4 regions of the Streptomyces sp. NPDC002276 genome follow, and region 3 is predicted to be linked to each of the others. Evidence: riboswitches for the same ligand, from Rfam matches in the RefSeq annotation. Region 3 holds a riboswitch; each other region holds the start of a gene.
The links. A riboswitch is a leader RNA that binds a small molecule or an ion and turns the genes downstream of it on or off. The one in region 3 is predicted to bind cyclic di-AMP.

Region 1: another riboswitch for cyclic di-AMP. It lies ahead of ACWIHT_RS03030 (NlpC/P60 family protein); the one in region 3 lies ahead of ACWIHT_RS21065 (M23 family metallopeptidase).
Region 2: another riboswitch for cyclic di-AMP. It lies ahead of ACWIHT_RS05235 (transglycosylase family protein); the one in region 3 lies ahead of ACWIHT_RS21065 (M23 family metallopeptidase).
Region 4: another riboswitch for cyclic di-AMP. It lies ahead of ACWIHT_RS11610 (M23 family metallopeptidase); the one in region 3 lies ahead of ACWIHT_RS21065 (M23 family metallopeptidase).

What each region holds. Positions count from the first base shown of each region.
Region 1 covers NZ_JBSFCQ010000001.1:642,706-647,132, forward strand. The annotation lists gene ACWIHT_RS03025 (hypothetical protein) at 1-283, opposite strand, end outside; gene ACWIHT_RS03030 (NlpC/P60 family protein) at 468-2,225, opposite strand; cyclic di-AMP (ydaO/yuaA leader) riboswitch at 2,234-2,407, opposite strand; gene ACWIHT_RS03035 (DUF1996 domain-containing protein) at 2,742-4,427, shown strand, end outside.
Region 2 covers NZ_JBSFCQ010000002.1:28,565-32,991, reverse strand. The annotation lists gene eno (phosphopyruvate hydratase) at 1-1,229, opposite strand, end outside; gene ACWIHT_RS05235 (transglycosylase family protein) at 1,523-2,224, opposite strand; cyclic di-AMP (ydaO/yuaA leader) riboswitch at 2,234-2,406, opposite strand; gene ACWIHT_RS05230 (transglycosylase family protein) at 2,600-3,595, opposite strand; gene ACWIHT_RS05225 (cytochrome P450 family protein) at 3,785-4,427, opposite strand, start outside.
Region 3 covers NZ_JBSFCQ010000008.1:20,254-24,680, reverse strand. The annotation lists gene ACWIHT_RS21080 (alginate lyase family protein) at 1-173, shown strand, start outside; tRNA gene ACWIHT_RS21075 (tRNA-Met) at 226-299, shown strand; gene ACWIHT_RS21070 (PP2C family protein-serine/threonine phosphatase) at 423-1,514, shown strand; cyclic di-AMP (ydaO/yuaA leader) riboswitch at 1,667-1,823, shown strand; gene ACWIHT_RS21065 (M23 family metallopeptidase) at 1,835-2,842, shown strand; gene ACWIHT_RS21060 (aldo/keto reductase) at 2,901-3,845, shown strand; gene ACWIHT_RS21055 (PrsW family intramembrane metalloprotease) at 3,852-4,427, opposite strand, start outside.
Region 4 covers NZ_JBSFCQ010000003.1:636,197-640,623, reverse strand. The annotation lists gene ACWIHT_RS11620 (M16 family metallopeptidase) at 1-1,080, shown strand, start outside; gene ACWIHT_RS11615 (M16 family metallopeptidase) at 1,077-2,465, shown strand; cyclic di-AMP (ydaO/yuaA leader) riboswitch at 2,668-2,829, shown strand; gene ACWIHT_RS11610 (M23 family metallopeptidase) at 2,843-3,598, shown strand; gene ACWIHT_RS11605 (GntR family transcriptional regulator) at 3,785-4,427, shown strand, end outside.

The DNA.
Region 1 (4,427 bases), on a different contig from region 3:
CGTTCACCCAGTTGACGCCCGTCGCCGTCGCGGAGTTGGCGTTCCAGTCGGTCCAACGCAGCGACGTCAGGCGGCTGTTGCCGTCGCCGCAGGCCAGCATGAAGTCGCTGGGACGCACCTCGGGATGCCAGAGGCAGTCGACCAGCACGGGGACCGCGGGCTGCCGCTGGGCGACCGGTTGCGCGTGCACCGTCGCCGGGGCCGCGGACGAGGTGCCCACGGCCGGCGCCAGCAGAGCGGCGGCACAGACCGTGACGACTCCGACCATGGTGTGTTTGTACATGTCCGCTCCCGGCCGCCCGTTCGTACCCGTCACTCCGCACCCGCACCGGCGGTGGACCCGCCTGCGGGACACGGTCGTCGTCCGTCTTCTGGTTCGACGCTACGACCGTGTCCTGGGTTCCACCACTCGTACAGAGCAACGACGCGGCCCGCAGGGAGTAGCGGGACGCGTGTGAACCAGTGGCTCAGGCGGGTCGTACGGCGCCCCGGATGGCGGCGGAACCGGCGTAGAAGATCGACTCCTCGCGTATCGGAGTGCCGGGGCTCGGCGCGTGGATCATCAGGCCGTTGCCGGTGTAGAGGCCGACGTGGTCGATGCTGTCGTAGAAGAAGATCAGATCGCCGGCGTGGATGTCCGTGAGCGGGACGAGGGCGCCCGCGCCGGACTGTTCCTGGGCGGTGCGCGGGAGGAGGACCCCCGCCGCCTTCCATGCGGCCTGGGTGAGGCTGGAGCAGTCGTACGCGTCCGGTCCCGCCGCGCCCCACAGGCAGGGCCTGCCGATCTGCGCGCGGGCGAAGGCGAGCGCGGTGGCGGTCTTGCTCTGGGCGCCGGCGTCCGGTGCGGTCGTGGTGGGGATGACCGCGGCGGGCGCCGGGCTCATGGCCGGGGCCGGTGGGAGGGTGACTTCCGGGGCCATGGCCGGAGGGGCGGGGGGTGCGAGTGTGGGGGCGACGGACGGGGCCGCGGCGAAGGCGACCTCGGGGGCGGGGGCGGTCGGCTGCCACTCCTGCTGGGGCGGGCGCCAAAACGGTTCCGGCGCGGGCTGCCACTCGGGCTGGGCCGTGGGCTGCTGGGGGATGAGAGGTATCTGCCCCGTGGACCAGGCCGGTTGCTCGGCGACTGCGGGCATCTGCCCGGTCGACCAGGCAGGTTGCTCGGTCACCGCTGGCATCTGTCCTGTCGACCACATCTGCTGTTGCTCGGTCACCACGGGGAACTGGCCGGTGGACCACGGCGGTTGCTGTGTCACCGCGGGCATCTGCCCTGTCGACCAGGTCTGTTGTTGCTCGGTCACCATCGGCATCTGTCCGGTGGACCACGTGGTCTCCGGGGCGGGCCAGGCCGTCTCCGGGGGCGGCCAGGTGGCGCCCGTCGGCGCGGTCTCGGTACGCGGTGTGCCGATGGACGGGAGCAGGTCCAGGCTCGCGGTGAGCGGGTCGAAGGCCGGTGCCGGGGCGGTCGCGAACTGCTGCGGTGCCATGACGCGCGCGGGCGGCACGTCGACGGCCGGGGCGGGCGGTACCGGCGGCAGGTCGAGGACGGTCGCCGTGGGCGTCTGCGACATCTGGGCCTGAGCCATCTGCGCGATCTGGGCGATCTGAGACATCTGCGGAGGCTGCGGCACCTGCGCCTGAGGTACCTGTGCCTGCGGCATCTGTGACATCTGCGGCATCTGTGCCATCACGGGAGACTGCTGTGTCTCCTGTGCGGCGGGAGGCAGCGCGGCAATGGGTGCAGCGGTCAACTCCGCTACGGGGGGCATGAGTTGCGGGGCGGTGGGCTCCGGTGCGGCGGTGGTCCCCATGGTCAGTTCGGCCACGGCGCGACCGGGCTGCATTTCGAGTTCGCGGCCGGTGCTCTGGGGCTCGGGGCGTCGCTCGGGTCGTTCGGACCGCTCGGGGCGGGACTCGGCCGGGCGGGCCGGGGTCCTGCCGGGCGGCAGCATCGCCGGTACGGTCGGGCCCAGTTGGGTGCGGGCGCGGTCGAACAGCTGCCGGGTGACGGCTTCGACGGCGGGGTCGGAAGGACGTGACGCGCTGGGGCGGGCCTCGACACGCTTGCGCGGTTTCCCGGACATCGCACGTGTGGCGTTGTAGTTTCCGGTGGCCGTCTCGGCCCTGTCGTAAAGGGAGTTGATCCGCCGCTGGACTTCGTCGCGGCTGGGTCGGTCGTCCACGGTGGGGCCACTGCCTCCGGTGCGCGTGCGTCGTTCTGCCGGCATGGCAGACGTGCTCCTTCCGCTTCGCGCCTACCGGGTTAGCTGTCGGGTTCGGGCGTCGATCACGGAAGGTTTGCCCTACGGTCCTTGCCCTGAGGGGCAGTTGGACCGATTCACCCCAAGTTCGGTTGGGTCCCCGGCTCCGGCTGTCGCGAGCGACACGCCGGACTCGGCGCGAGCCGTGCGGCCCGGCGCCGATCGCCGGAGTAGGTCGTACGGCCTGAGCGCCAACTTAGCCAACGTGTGTGCCTCGTGTGAAGGTTGAAGCGCGATATGTCCGATACGTATTTGTGACCTTTACCTCGCCCTGGTGTGTCGAGGGGGCAGGAGCCCGCCGGGGCCGGTGATCCATAAGAGGTCGCTATGAATTTCTGGGACGGTTGAACACACCGGGGCCCGGCTCCGTATTGGGTCGGGGGATTTCCATGCCGGGACGAGCCGGGCCGACCGATACGTGTAGGAGCAACTTCCTTGGCACGCAACACGCGCAGACGCCCCACAGGCGCACGACGCGCGACGATGGCAGCAGTCGCCCTGATGCTGGGCGGCGGAGGACTGATGGCGGCGAACGTCTACGCGTCGGCGTCCGAAGGTGGTTGGGGCGGTGACTCCGCCCAACAAGGGTCTCCGGACGCGGCATCGCGAGGCGCGACGATCGACTGCCCGGACGTCGGTACCCAGTTGACGACGGTGCCCGACGAGGCGAAGGCCGACGTCGACAAGGAACTCGCGAATCTGGACCAGCAGATAACCGAGGCCTACCAGAAACTTCAGGACTCAAGGGATTCCATTCGCCAGGACGCCTCCTTCGCCGACAACGAGATCATGAATCCGTTGAAGGAGAAGCGGGCCGAGACCATCGGGCGGATCGACGACGCCATCGCGCAGGTCGGGGACCGCCCGGAGGGACTCGACGCCCTCGCCGCCTGCACGCTGATCGCGCCCACGAACGAGACCGGCGATCAGGGTGACCAGGGAGGCAACGGCGACGACCAGAGCGCCAGCGCCAGCACCGGGGACCAGGGCGGCCAGGGTCAGCAGGGCCAGCAGCAGTCCACCAACGGGCCGGTCGCCTCTGACTACGCGGACATCACCTCCGTACAGCCGAATGTGAACGCTCCGCAGCAGCAGGCGGGCGCCTCGCGCGGTACGTTCGTCACCGCCTGCGGGGTGAACGAGAACGGCCTGTTCAACTCCGACAACGTGATCGTCGCGCCCGGTGTCACCAACGGCGCCCACCACTTCCACGACTACATCGGCAACCAGTCCAACAACGCCTTCGCCAGCGACCAGGACCTCGCGAACGCCGACACGAGCTGCGAGAACCCGGGCGACAAGTCCACCTACTACTGGCCGGTGCTGCGCCTGCAGAACGGCAAGCAGGAGCGGGACGCCGACAAGCCCGGCGGCGGCACCGAGGGCAACACCGGCGAGATCGTCACGGCCAAGCAGGTCACCCTGACCTTCGAGGGCAACCCGCAGAGCAAGGTCGTCGCGATGCCGCGCCTTCTGCGCATCATCACCGGCGACGCGAAGGCCTTCGTCAACGGCCCGGCCAACGCCAACGCCTCTTGGAGCTGCACCGGGTTCGAGGACCGTCAGCTCAAGGACAAGTACCCGCTGTGCCCGTCCGGCAGTGACGTCGTGCGCACCTTCAAGTTCCAGAGCTGCTGGGACGGCCGCAACATCGACAGCGCCAACCACCGCACCCACGTGGCCTTCGAGGCCGCCGACGGCGCCTGCCCGGCCGGCTTCGAGGCCATTCCGCAGCTGGTGCAGCGGATCGTCTACGCCGTCGACGCGCCGAGCCTCCAGGACGGCGGCAAGACGAGCCCACTGTTCGCGGTGGACTCCTTCCCCGAGCAGCAGCACAAGCCCGTCACCGACCACGGCGACTTCATCAACGTGTTCTCCGAGAGCCTGATGAACGACATGGTCACCTGCATCAACAGCGGCGAGAAGTGCGGCGCCGGCACGGACAACGACCCGGGATCGGGCGGCGGTTCGGGCAACGGCGGCGGTTCGGGTGACGGTTCCGGCGGCGGCCAGGGTGCGGGTGGCGGCTCGGGTGAGCCGACGGCGTCCCCGACCGCGACCGACACCGCTACGGCGGCGCCCACCGACACCGCGACCGACGAGCCCGGCGGGAACGGCGGCAACGGCGGCGACGAGGGGAATGGCGGCAACGGCGGCAACTCCGGTGAC
Region 2 (4,427 bases), on a different contig from region 3:
ATCTCCTCGATGCGCAGGAGCTGGTTGTACTTGGCGACGCGGTCCGAGCGGGCCGGGGCGCCGGTCTTGATCTGGCCGCAGTTCACCGCGACGGCGAGGTCGGCGATGGTGACGTCCTCGGTCTCGCCGGAGCGGTGGGACATCATGCACTTGAAGCCGTTGCGCTGGGCCATCTCGACGGCGTCCAGGGTCTCGGTCAGCGAGCCGATCTGGTTCACCTTGACGAGCAGGGCGTTGGCGGTGCCCTCCTCGATGCCGCGGGCGAGGCGCTCGGGGTTGGTGACGAAGAGGTCGTCGCCGACGATCTGGACCTTCTCGCCGATGCGGTCGGTGATGACCTTCCAGCCGGCCCAGTCGTCCTCGTACAGCGGGTCCTCGATGGAGACGAGCGGGTAGGCCGCCACGAGCTCCTCGTAGTACTCGGTCATCTCGGCGGCCGAGCGGGACTTGCCCTCGAACTCGTACTTGCCGTCCTTGTAGAACTCGGACGCGGCGACGTCGAGCGCGAGCGCGATCTGCTCGCCGGGGATGTAACCGGCCTGCTTGATGGCCTCAAGGATGAGGTCGAGGGCGGCGCGGTTGGACTCCAGGTTCGGGGCGAAGCCGCCCTCGTCGCCGAGGCCGGTGGACAGGCCCTTGGTCTTCAGCACCTTCTTGAGGGTGTGGTAGACCTCGGCGCCCCAGCGCAGCGCCTCGGAGAAGGACTCCGCGCCGATCGGGGCGATCATGAACTCCTGGATGTCCACGTTCGAGTCGGCGTGCGAGCCGCCGTTCAGGATGTTCATCATCGGAACGGGCAGCAGGTGCGCGTTCGGGCCACCGAGGTAGCGGAACAGCGGAAGGTCGGACGCCTCGGAGGCGGCGTGCGCGACGGCGAGGGAGACGCCGAGGATGGCGTTGGCGCCGAGCGAGCCCTTGTTGTCGGTGGCGTCCAGGTCGAACATCGCCTGGTCGATCAGGCGCTGCTCGGTGGCGTCGTAGCCGACCAGCTCCGGGCCGATCTGCTCGATGACGGCGAGTACGGCCTTCTCGACACCCTTGCCGCCGTAGCGGTTGGGGTCGCCGTCACGCAGTTCGACGGCTTCGAAGGCACCCGTGGAGGCGCCGGACGGAACGGCGGCACGACCCGTGCTGCCGTCGTCGAGGCCGACCTCGACCTCGACCGTGGGGTTGCCTCGGGAGTCCAGGATTTCCCGGGCTACGACGACGTCGATGGACGGCACGAGCATCTCCTTCTTGGGGTCTGACGCGGCTACGGCAACACCGCAGCGGCTCTGCGAGACGAGCCTAACCGGCTCGGGGCGATTGGCCATCCGGTCGGCCGCCTGATGGACAGAACCGAGAGTAAATTGTTTCCGAACGGAACAAAAAGGTTCCCTGAAGCGGAAACAAAAAAGCCCCGCCCCGGTGCGTACGGGGGAACACGCACCGGAGCGGGGAGCCCGTGGGGGACGGGGGTGACCCTCACGAGGTCTCCATAGTGCAGTCCACGGATGTGAGGGCGCTGTGGTTCAGCTGAGTGCTACTTAAGGTGCAGCTGCTGACCCGGGTAGATGAAGTCGGCGTCGTCGATGATGCTCTTGTTCAGCTTGAACAGCTGCTGCCAGCCGCCCTTGACCTTGTGCTTCTCGGCGATGGAGCTGAGGGTGTCGCCCTTGACGACCTTGTACTCGCCGTCACCCTTCTTGACCTTCTTGCCGGTCGGGGTGGTGACGGTCTTCTTCACGGCCGGGCGCTCGGCGGAGCGGGAGGCGGTGGTGTCGGTCGTGGAGCGCTCGGTGGTGCTCTTGCTCGACGAGCCGCTGCTGTTCGAGGAGCTGGAGGAGCTGCCGCCGGAGTAGGTGGCGCTGGAGAGGCCGGTGCCGCAGGTGGGCCAGGCACCCTTGCCCTGGGCGGCGAGAACCTTCTCGGCCACGGCTATCTGCTGGGACTTGGAGGCCTGGTTCGCGGTGGAGGCGTAGGCGGTGCCGCCGTACGCGGCCCACGTCGAGGCGGAGAACTGGAGACCGCCGTAGTAGCCGTTTCCGGTGTTGATGGACCAGTTGCCGCCGGACTCGCAGCTGGCGACCGTGTCCCACTCGGAGGCGGTGGCGGCGGAGGCGTTGCCGGCCGCCATGAGCGGGGCGGCGATGGCGACACCGGTCACGCCGGCGAGCGTGGCGACGCGGGTAGACCGCTGAAGAACTGTCGGACGGCGGTGCTTGCCCTTGCTGGAAAACAGCATGGAAGATCCCAATCCCCTCACCGACGCCTACGAGGTGAGCTGTCGGGTTCGGGCCGTGTGAGTTGCCCGGCCGCGCACCTCTCGGTGCGCGACTTAACCCCAAGCCGGTTCCGGTGTCTCTCAACTCCCGGGCCCGGCACTTACCTTGGGTCCCCCGCTCCTGCCTACGGCGCTTGACGCGACGACTGTTCCCGGAGGCCGCTGGCAGGACTCGGCGTGTGCGGCAGCCGGGGCTCGTGGTGACGAGCGGCCTTGACCGTAGACAGGGAAGGCACGGGATTTCAAAGACGATCAGGGCTTCTGAGACTCATCCCACACTTTCACCAAAGCGGACATTCGGCGCGAAGCGTGACGTGAACTCCCGCTGTTTTGCTGCTACTTTCCGCCCGTTTCAGCACTGACGTCCAGGGTCTGACCGGCGACGACAGCGGACGGATCGGCGCCTATCACCTTTTTGTTCTCGGCGTACAGCGCGCGCCATCCGCCGTCGAAGTCAAGGGAGTCGGCGATGGACGCGAGAGAGTCGCCGGCGCGGACGGTGTACGTCTTGGGCGTCACGCTCTCCTCGGCGCTCGCGCCGCGGTGCTTGCCGGTGCTCTGCTGCTCGACGCCGTCATCGGTGGAGTCGTCGAGCGCGCCGGTGTCGACGAGGCTCCACTTGCCCACCGCCTGCTCCGAGTTGTCCGATTCGTCGAGTTTCGGGGAGGCGGTGGCCGAGCCGTCGTCCGTCGAAGGAGTGGTGGACTTGTCGGACTTGGCGGGGTTGTCCGTCGCGGAGGGGGTCGGGCTCTGCGAGTCGGACGCATCGGAGGGGGTCGGCTCCGTGTTGCCGGAGTTGGACAACCCGAACGATCCGGAGGCACCGGAAGAGTCCGAGGAATCGGAGGAGTCGGAGGAAGCCGAAGAACCCGAGGAGCCCGAGGAGCCCGACGAGCCGGTCGCACCGGTCGACGGCGAGTCGCTCGCGACTCCGGTGTCGACGTCCGCCGAGCCCGAGGTCGTGGTGAGGCCGGCGACCAGCGCGCAGGTGACCCACTCGGAGGTGCCCTTGGCGTCGAGGATCTTCTCGGCGACGGCTATCTGCTGGGAGCGACTGGCGAGGTCGGCGGTCGGTGCGTAGTCCTGGCCGCCGTACTTGTTCCAGTCGTCCTGGGTCAGCTGGAGCCCGCCGTAGTGGCCGTTGCCGCTGTTCTCGCTCCAGGAGCCGCCGGTCTCGCACTGGGCCACCTTGTCCCAGGTGGTGCCGTCGGCGGCGTTCGCGGCGGCGGCGCCGAGGAGGGGGATGGCGATGGCGGAGCCGGTCACGCCGGCCGCGACGAGCATTGCCGGAGCCTGGCGGGGGCGACGGTGACGACCGTTCCCGGAGAGCATGCGGAGGCCTTTCGCGTGACGGCGGGGGGACCGCGCGACGGGTGCTGCGGGGCGCCGCGCTGGTACGTGAACGTAGCCGCAGTCGATCACTTGTCACAAGTTAATGCCACGTAGATCACGTGAAGATCACAGAGTTGAGGAACTGTCATCTTCGGGTTTACGCGGCGAGATGGCCCGTTCGGTCCGGGTTTACGGGTTTGGTGTGGTCGCTCCGGGGGTGAACTCCACTGGCAGGGTGCGCAGTCCGCGCATGATGAGGCCGCCGCGCCAGCGCAAGTCGGCCGGATCCGCCGCGAGTTGGAGGTCGGGCAGGCGGGTGAGGAGGGTGGCGAGCGCGGTCTGTCCCTCCAGGCGGGCGAGCGGGGCGCCGAGGCAGTAGTGGATGCCGTGGCCGTAGCCGAGGTGTTGATTGTCACGCCGACCGAGGTCGAGGACGTCGGGATCGGCGAACCGTTCCGGATCGCGGTCCGCCGCGGCCAGGACGACCAGTACGGGATCGCCGGCCGCGATGTCCTGCCCGCCGAGGGTGACGGAGCGGGTGGCGAACCGCCAGGTCGCCAGCTCCACCGGGCCGTCGTAGCGCAGGAGTTCCTCGACGCCGGTTTCGAGGAGGCCGTGTTCGCCCGCGGCGAGGGACTTCTCCAGGCGGGCGCGCTGCTCGGGGTGGGTCAGGAGCGCGTACGTGCCGTTGCCGATGAGGTTGACGGTCGTCTCGAAACCGGCGAACAGCAGGATGAAGGCCATCGCCGCGGCCTCGTTCTCGGTGAGGTGCTCGCCCTGGTCGGAGGCGCGGATGAGGGCGGAGATGAGGTCTTCGCCGGGCAGCGGGTCC
Region 3 (4,427 bases):
TCGACCGGAACATGGGGCCCGACCTGGAGGTTCCGCTCAACCACCTGGAGGACCGGCTGGGCATGAAGGTGCCCGCCGCGCACAAGCTCGCCGAGACGACCCGGCCGGCCGGCAGCGACGACCTCTTCGTTTCCTGGGAGACCCTCACGCACGCCGGTAACCCCGCCGACTGAAACGTGTGTGACATCGGACCCCGCGGATGGCGTATAGTTGGGAACACAACGGCGCGGGGTGGAGCAGCTCGGTAGCTCGCTGGGCTCATAACCCAGAGGTCGCAGGTTCAAATCCTGTCCCCGCTACTCAAGGCCAAGGGCCGGAATCCAGAACATGGATTCCGGCCCTTGGTGTTTTCCCGCAGTTTTCTCCACCCCGGTCGGCCCACCCCGCTCGCAGCCCTCCCCCCGCCAGGAAAAACTGGACGCGTGGAGGAGGGTACGTATGTGCGAGCCGGCGGGCGCGTCCTCACCCTCGTCCGTCGGTTGCCCGCCCTGCTGCTGATCGTCGGCGCGTGCTACGACTACTTCACCCCGCAGGCCTTCACGGCGGCCCCCTTCTTCACCGCCGCCCCGCTCGTCGCCGCCCCGCTCTACTCGCGGCGCGGCACCGTCCTCACCGGCCTGGCCTCGGTCGCCGTCGTCCTCGTCATCCACATCAGGCTCGGCATCGTCCTCCGTATCGACGCGGTCACCGAGATGGCCACCGTGGCGACGGTCGCCGGTCTCGCCGTCCTCATCAACGCCCTCGTCCGCCGCCGCAGCGAACAACTCGCCTCCGTGCGCGAGATCGCCGAGGCCGCCCAGCGCGCCGTACTGCCCGAACCGGCCGAGCGCATCGGCGGGTTCGAGATCGCCGCCCGCTACGAGGCGGCGCAGGAAGGCGCGTTCATCGGCGGCGACCTGTACGCGGTCCAGGACACCCCGCACGGCGTACGGCTGGTCGTGGGCGACGTACGCGGGAAGGGCATGGGCGCGGTCGCCGCCGTGGCGGTCGTCATCGGGGCGTTCCGGGAGGCCGCCGAGCAGGAGAGCACCCTGGAGGCGGTCGCGCAGCGGCTGGAGCGGGCGCTCGCGCGCGAGGGCACCCGGCGCGACGGGCTGGACGCGTTCGAGGGGTTCACCACAGCCGTACTCGCCGAACTCCCGCACGGCGACGGCGTCTTGAGGATCGTCGACCGGGGCCACCCGCCGCCGCTGCTCCTGCACGCGGACGGCACCGTGGACACCCTGCTCGTCAAGGAACCCGCACTGCCCCTGGGAATGGGCGAGTTGGGGTTCTGGCCCGACCGGGCCGAGGAGTTCGCGTTCCCCGGCGGCGCCACCCTGCTCCTCTACACCGACGGCCTGTCCGAGGCCCGCGACTGCCACGGCGTGTTCTACGACCCCGGGGAGCGGCTCGCCGGGCGGACCTTCCGCAGCCCCGAGGCGTTGCTCGGCCTCCTGGCCAAGGAGGTGCGCCGCTACTCCGGGGGCGGGATGACCGACGACATGGCGATGATCGCGGTACGCCATCCATGACCGGTCAACTCACCCGTTTTTCGCCGGTCATGGGCCCTTCGTCCAGCAAGGAAAGGTTAATGATCAAGCGAACAGGCTTGGAAACGGGCGCCTGTGTCTATTAACGTTCGATAACGCAGCACGGTCGTCCCAGCCGTCACAAGAGACAGCTCCGTGCGCACGCGCCGAATCCCGCGAGGGAACCGGGGAACCACCACTTGGGGTGAATCGCACGTCGACAGTCGTGGCAACACGACCGGTTTACGCGCGTAGGAGACCTTCCTGCTCCGAACCCGTCAGCTAACCCGGTAGGCGAGAAGGAAGGAAAGGAGCACGCCCACGTGGCGTCCAACCAGGCTGCCCCAGAAGCCCCGTTCGTCTACGGCGGTTTCCGCCCCGACGAGGGCCCCTGGGAGGAGTGGAACCCCAGCGCGGAGTCCGTTCTTCCCAACCGCGGCAAGCACCGTGTCGCCAAGCAGCGTGGTGGCGGGGGATTCGCCCGCAGCTCCACCGTCCTGGGCGTCGGTGTCATAGCCGCCGTCAGCGCCGGCGGGATGGCCAGCGCCAACACCGGCAAGCCGCCCGTCTCGATCTCCATGCCCGACCTGCCCTCCGTGGGCCACCTGCTGGACGACTCCCCCAGTACGCCGAAGGGTTCCGCGACCGCGCTCAGCAGCGTCGGCGTGACCACCACCGAGACCGCCAAGGGCACCTCGGACGCGGGCGAACTGCTGCGCAACCGGATCATGGAACAGGCCGAGCTCCAGCAGCTCCAGGTCGACGGCAAGTCCCAGGCCGCCGCCGAGGCCGCCGTCGCCAAGCAGGTCGACGCCGCCGCCGCGAAGGCCGAGCAGGACGCCGCGAAGAAGGCCGCCGACGCCAAGAAGGACGCCGAGGCCGCCGCCAAGAAGAAGGCGGAGACGGCGAAGCTCGCCGCGCTCGCCAAGCAGTACACGCTGCCGGTCGGCTCGTACACGATCACCGGCACCTTCGGCCAGGCCGGCTCCATGTGGTCCTCCGGCTACCACACCGGACTCGACTTCGCCGCCCCCACCGGCACGCTGATCAAGGCCATCCACAGCGGCACGGTCACCGAGGCGGGCTGGGCGGGGTCCTACGGCTACCGCACGATCCTCACCCTCGACGACGGCACCGAGCTGTGGTTCTGCCACCAGTCCTCGATCAACGTCAGCGTCGGCCAGAAGGTCGCCACCGGAGACGTCATCGGCCGCGTGGGCGCCACCGGGAACGTGACCGGGCCGCACCTGCACCTTGAGGTCCACATCAACGGCGCAGCCACCGCGAGCGACCCGGCGCCCTGGCTGCGCAGCAAGGGCCTCAATCCCTGACGCACCCTTGAACCACCTGTTGGAATATCCGGTTCCGGTCCGGCAGTTGTCGTAGAGCATGACTTCTCTTCGCAAGCTGGGCCGGTCCGATCTGGAGATCTTCCCGCTGAACCTCGGCGGCAACGTCTTCGGCTGGACCGCCGACGAGGCGACTTCCTTCGCCGTGCTGGACGCGTACGCCGCCGCGGGCGGCAACTTCGTCGACACCGCCGACTCCTACTCGGCGTTCGCCCCGGGCAACCAGGGCGGCGAGTCCGAGACCGTCATCGGCAAGTGGGTCAAGGCCCGCGGCAACCGCTCCGACGTCGTCATCGCCACCAAGGTCAGCCAGCACCCCGAGTACCCGGGCCTGTCCGCCGCCAACATCAAGGCCGCCGCCGAGGCCTCCCTGCGCCGCCTGGACACCGACCACATCGACCTCTACTACCCCCACTTCGACCAGGTCGAGGTGCCGGTCGAGGAGATCGTCGGCGCGCTCGACGAACTGGTCAAGGCGGGCAAGGTGCGGCACATCGCCGCCTCCAACATCACGCCCGAGCGCCTTCAGGCCTCCCTCGACTTCTCCGACCGCGAGGGCCTGGCCCGCTACGTCGCGATCCAGCCCCACTACAACCTCGTCTCGCGCGACACCTACGAGGGCGAACTCCGGGACGTGGCCGAGCGCAACGGCCTCGCGGCGCTCCCCTACTTCGCCCTCGCGGCCGGCTTCCTCACCGGCAAGTACCGGCCCGGTACGACCGTGGACAGCCCGCGCGCCGGACTCGCCGGCAAGTACCTCGCCTCGGAGCGCGGCCAGAAGGTCCTGACCGCCTTGGACGAGGTCGCCCAGGCCCACGACGCCTCCGTCGCGACGGTCGCCCTCGCCTGGCTCGCCGCCCAGCCCACGGTCGCCGCCCCGATCGCCTCCGCCAGAAGCCTGGACCAACTGCCCGACCTGCTCGCCGTGGCCGAACTGGCCCTCACGGACGCCGAGATCGAGCAGCTGACGCAGGCCTCCGCCTGACGGTCGTCAGGTCCGGTACGGGTTGTACGCGGACTGCGGTGCCGCCGTGTTCCCGTACACCGGCCACGGTGGCACCACCACCGGCACCGGCGGCGCGATCCGCCGCGCCGCGTACTCCAGCGCGGGCCGCGCCACCTCCCGCCCCTGCCACAGCTCGCGCAGCAACTCCCCTTCCCGTACGGCGAATTCGGCGCCGACCCGGCCCCGCGCGGCCCGGTACCGCAGGAACGCCAGGGAGGTCGCACAGGCCTCGTAACGGGCCACCGAGCGGGCGGCGGGGCGGCCGAGACAGTGGCTGGCGTACTCGCGGGCCAGCCGGCGGCCCCGCATCGAGCCGAGCACGAACGGTTCGCTCGGGGTCAGCCAGCCCGCGAGGACATACACGGGCAACTCCTCGCGCACGGCGCGCAGTTCACGCTGCCGGGTCCAGACCGCGAGCCAGGTCAGCAGGCCGAACGCGGGCACCATGAACAGGCCGTAGACCTCGAAGAAGCCGTACTGGCCGAAGGTCGAGGAGCCGTTCCAGACCGCGTGCATGCCCATCGCGAGCAGCAGTCCGGTCAGCGGCACCAGGACGCGCCG
Region 4 (4,427 bases), on a different contig from region 3:
AGTTTCGAGCGCACCAACTACTTCGAGACCATGCCCACCCACCAGTTGGAGCTCGCCCTCTGGCTCGAAGCCGACCGCATGGGCTCCCTGTTGGCCGCTCTTGACGAAGAGTCCATGGAGAACCAGCGGGACGTCGTCAAGAACGAACGCCGCCAGCGCTACGACAACGTGCCCTACGGGACAGCGTTCGAGAAGCTGACCGCCCTCGCCTACCCGGAGGGCCACCCCTACCACCACACGCCCATCGGCTCGATGGCGGACCTGGACGCGGCCACCCTGGAGGACGCGCGCGCGTTCTTCCGCACCTACTACGCGCCCAACAACGCGGTCCTGTCCGTGGTCGGCGACATCGACCCCGAGCAGACGCTCGCCTGGATCGAGAAGTACTTCGGGTCCATCGCCTCGCACGACGGCAAGCCCGCACCCCGTGACGGCGCACTGCCCGACACGATGGGCGCCGAGCTGCGCGAGATCGTCGAGGAAGAGGTCCCGGCGCGCGCCCTGATGTGCGCCTACCGGCTCCCGGAGGACGGCACGCGCGCGTCCGACGCGGCCGACCTCGCCCTCACCATCCTCGGCGGCGGCGAGTCCTCGCTCCTCTACAACCGCCTCGTACGACGCGACCGTACGGCCGTCGCGGCCGGCTTCGGGCTGCTGCGGCTGGCCGGAGCGCCCTCCCTGGGATGGCTGGACGTCAAGACGTCCGGTGACGTCGAGGTGCCCGTCATCGAGGCCGCCATCGACGAGGAGCTCGCCCGGTTCGCCGCGGAGGGCCCCACGGCCGAGGAAATGGAGCGCGCCCAGGCCCAGTTGGAGCGCGAGTGGCTGGACCGGCTGGGCACGGTCGCGGGCCGCGCGGACGAACTGTGCCGCTACGCCGTCCTGTTCGGCGACCCGCAGCTCGCCCTGACCGCCGTACAGCGCGTCCTGGACGTGACGGCGGAGGAGGTCCAGGAGGTCGCCAAGGCGCGACTGCGGCCCGACAACCGCGCGGTGCTCGTCTACGAGCCGATCGCGGACGAGGACGCCGACGAAGCAGCGGCCGAGGCCGGCGACGAGAACGAGGAGGCGGCCAAGTGACCGAGCTCGCCACGATGGAGTTCCACCCGCAGCCCCAGGCCGGCGAGGCCAGGCCGTGGGCCTTCCCGGCGCCCGAGCGTGGCACGCTCGGCAACGGCCTGACCGTCCTGCGCTGCCACCGCCCCGGCCAGCAGGTTGTCGCCGTCGAGGTGCTCCTCGACGCGCCCCTGGAGGCCGAACCGGCAGGCCTGGACGGCGTCGCCACGATCACCGCGCGGGCCTTCTCCGAAGGCACCGACAAGCACTCAGCGGAGGAGTTCGCCGCCGAGCTGGAGCGCTCCGGCGCCACCCTCGACGCGCACGCCGACCACCCGGGGCTGCGCCTGAGCCTGGAGGTCCCCGCCTCGCGCCTGGCCAAGGGCCTCGGCCTGCTGTCGGACGCCCTCAGGGCGCCCGCCTTCGCGGACAGCGAGGTCGAGCGGCTGGTCCGCAACCGCCTCGACGAGATCCCGCACGAGACGGCCAACCCGTCCCGCCGCGCGGCCAAGGAGCTCTCCAAGGAGCTGTTCCCGGCGAGCTCGCGCATGTCGCGCCCCCGCCAGGGCACCGAGGAGACGGTCCAGAAGATCGACTCCACGGCCGTACGCGCCTTCTACGACCGGCATGTCCGCCCCGCGACCGCCACCGCCGTGGTCGTCGGCGACCTCACCGGCATCGACCTGGACGCGCTGCTCGCCGACACCCTGGGCTCGTGGACCGGTTCCACCGCGCAGCCGCGCCCCGTGCCGCCGGTGACCGCCGACGACACCGGGCGGGTCGTGATCGTGCACCGGCCCGGCGCCGTCCAGACGCAGCTGCTCATCGGCCGCGTCGGAGCCGACCGGCACGACCGCGTGTGGCCCGCGCAGGTGCTCGGCACGTACTGCCTCGGCGGCACCCTCACCTCCCGCCTGGACCGCGTCCTGCGCGAGGAGAAGGGCTACACCTACGGTGTGCGCGCGTTCGGCCAGGTGCTGCGTTCGGCACCCGACGGCACGGGCGTGTCGATGCTCGCGATCAGCGGCTCCGTGGACACCCCGAACACGGGTCCCGCACTCGACGACCTGTGGACGGTGCTCCGCAAGCTCGCCGAGGGCGGACTCACCGACGCCGAGCGGGACATCGCCGTACAGAACCTCGTCGGCGTGGCGCCGCTCAAGTACGAGACCGCGGCGGCCGTGGCGAGCACGCTGGCCGACCAGGTCGAGCAGCACCTGCCCGACGACTACCAGGCGACGCTGTACCGGCAGCTCGCCGCGACCGGCACCGTGGAGGCGACCGCGGCGGTCGTGAACGCCTTCCCGGTGGACCGTCTGGTGACGATCCTCGTCGGCGACGCGGAGCAGATCAAGGAGCCCGTCGAGGCCCTCGGCATCGGCGAAGTGACCGTCGTTCCGGCGGAGTAGACGCGACAGCGGCACGCGCGCGTGGGGGAGCCCTGGTGACGGAAGCGCCACCAGGGCTCCCTATTGTCCGAATTGGGGGAGAGGTTGCCTGTCTGCCCTGTGGCGTGCGCTACAAAAACCGTGATCCGTTTGGGGATTGAAAGTGGCCCCCCTTAGCGTCGGTCCGGCTGTCCGTCAGGCACCGCGCCGCACTCGCGGCACCGGACAGTCATCGCCGAGTCCCCGTACGGCGCGAGCCAGGGGAGCCGGGGACCCACATGAGTCCCTGGGGTGAATCGGACGCCCGCGCGTGTGGCGGGAGTCCGTAGGAGACCTTCCTGCTCCGAACCCGTCAGCTAACCCGGTAGGCGAGAAGGAAGGAAAGGACCAGCCACTTCATGGCGTTCACCCGCGCCACCGGGAAGCACCGTCGCCCGAGCCGGACCCACCGCACCACCGTTCGCGCCGCGAGTGTCGCCGCGTTCGCCGCCACCGGAGTCGTCGGCACCCTGGCGAGCGCCCCCGCGTTCGCCGCCGAGCCCGCCCCCGAGCAGACCGGCCTCACCCCGGTCGTCGCCATGGGCGATGCCGTGGCCGAGAAGATCGACGCCCAGGCCGTCGCCCAGCGGCAGGCCGCCGCCGAGACGCTCGCCGAGGAGACCGCCCGCGCCAAGGCCGCCGCCCAGGCCGAGGCGGCCCGTGAGGCCCAGGCGCGCGCCGCCCGCGAGGCCGAGCGCAAGCGGCTCAACACCTTCGTCGCGCCGGTCGCCAACTCCTATGTGTCCACCGGCTACAAGACCGGCGGCTCCCTGTGGTCCTCCGGCGCCCACACGGGCATCGACTTCCACGCCTCGACCGGCACCAGCGTCCACGCGGTGGGCTCCGGCACCGTCGTCGAGGCCGGCTGGGGCGGCTCGTACGGCAACGAGGTCGTGATCAAGATGGCCGACGGCATGTACACCATGTACGGCCACCTGTCGTCCATCGGTGTCTCGGTCGGCCAGCAGGTCACCCCGGGCCAGCAGATCGGCCTCTCCGGGGCGACCGGCAACGTCACCGGACCGCACCTCCACTTCGAGGCCCGTACGACCGCCGAGTACGGCTCCGACGTCGACCCCGTCGCCTACCTCCGCAAGCACGGCGTCAACGTCTGACGACGCACCACCGCACTTCCTGGAGCCCCGGCCGTCCGCCGGGGCTTTCGGCGTTTCCGGACCCCTCCTGTCCAAAAAATATCCATGGATTCCGGTCCGCCATCGGAAATTCCCGCTGATTGCAATAGAGTCACGGAACACACGTCAATCGTCGACGTTTCACGGGGATTAAGGCGGAGGTCGGACATGCGTATTCCGGCGCACTCGGTATGCACGGCGATCCGGGACGACATCGTCGCCGGTGTCTACGAGCGCGGCGGCCGGCTCACGGAGGAACTCCTCGCGCGCCGGTACGGCGTCTCGCGCGTGCCCGTGCGCGAGGCCCTGCGCACGCTGGAGGCGGAGGGGTTCGTGGTGACCCGGCGGCACGCGGGCGCGTGCGTCGCGGAACCGACCGAGCAGGAGGCCGCCGACCTGCTGGAGATGCGGATGCTGCTGGAGCCGCTCGGCGCCTCGCGGGCCGCCCAGCGGCGCACCGAGGCCCACCTCAAGGTGCTGCGAGGCCTCGTCCGGCTGGGCCAGGAGCGCGCCAGGAGGGGCAACAGCGAGGATCTGCGCTCCCTGGGCAGCTGGTTCCACGAGACGCTGGCCCAGGCCTCCGGGAGCCCCGCGCTGACCTCGATGCTGACCCAGCTGCGGCACAAGATCGCCTGGATGTACGCGGTGGAGGCACCGGCCAACCCCGTGGAGTCCTGGGCGGAGCACGGGGCCATCGTGGACGCCGTGGCGCGCGGCGACGGCGAGCGCGCGCGGGCGATCACGGCCCTGCACACCGAGCGCGCGGGCACCGCGCACCGGCTGCGCTTTCCCGGCGGCGCGAACGGCACGG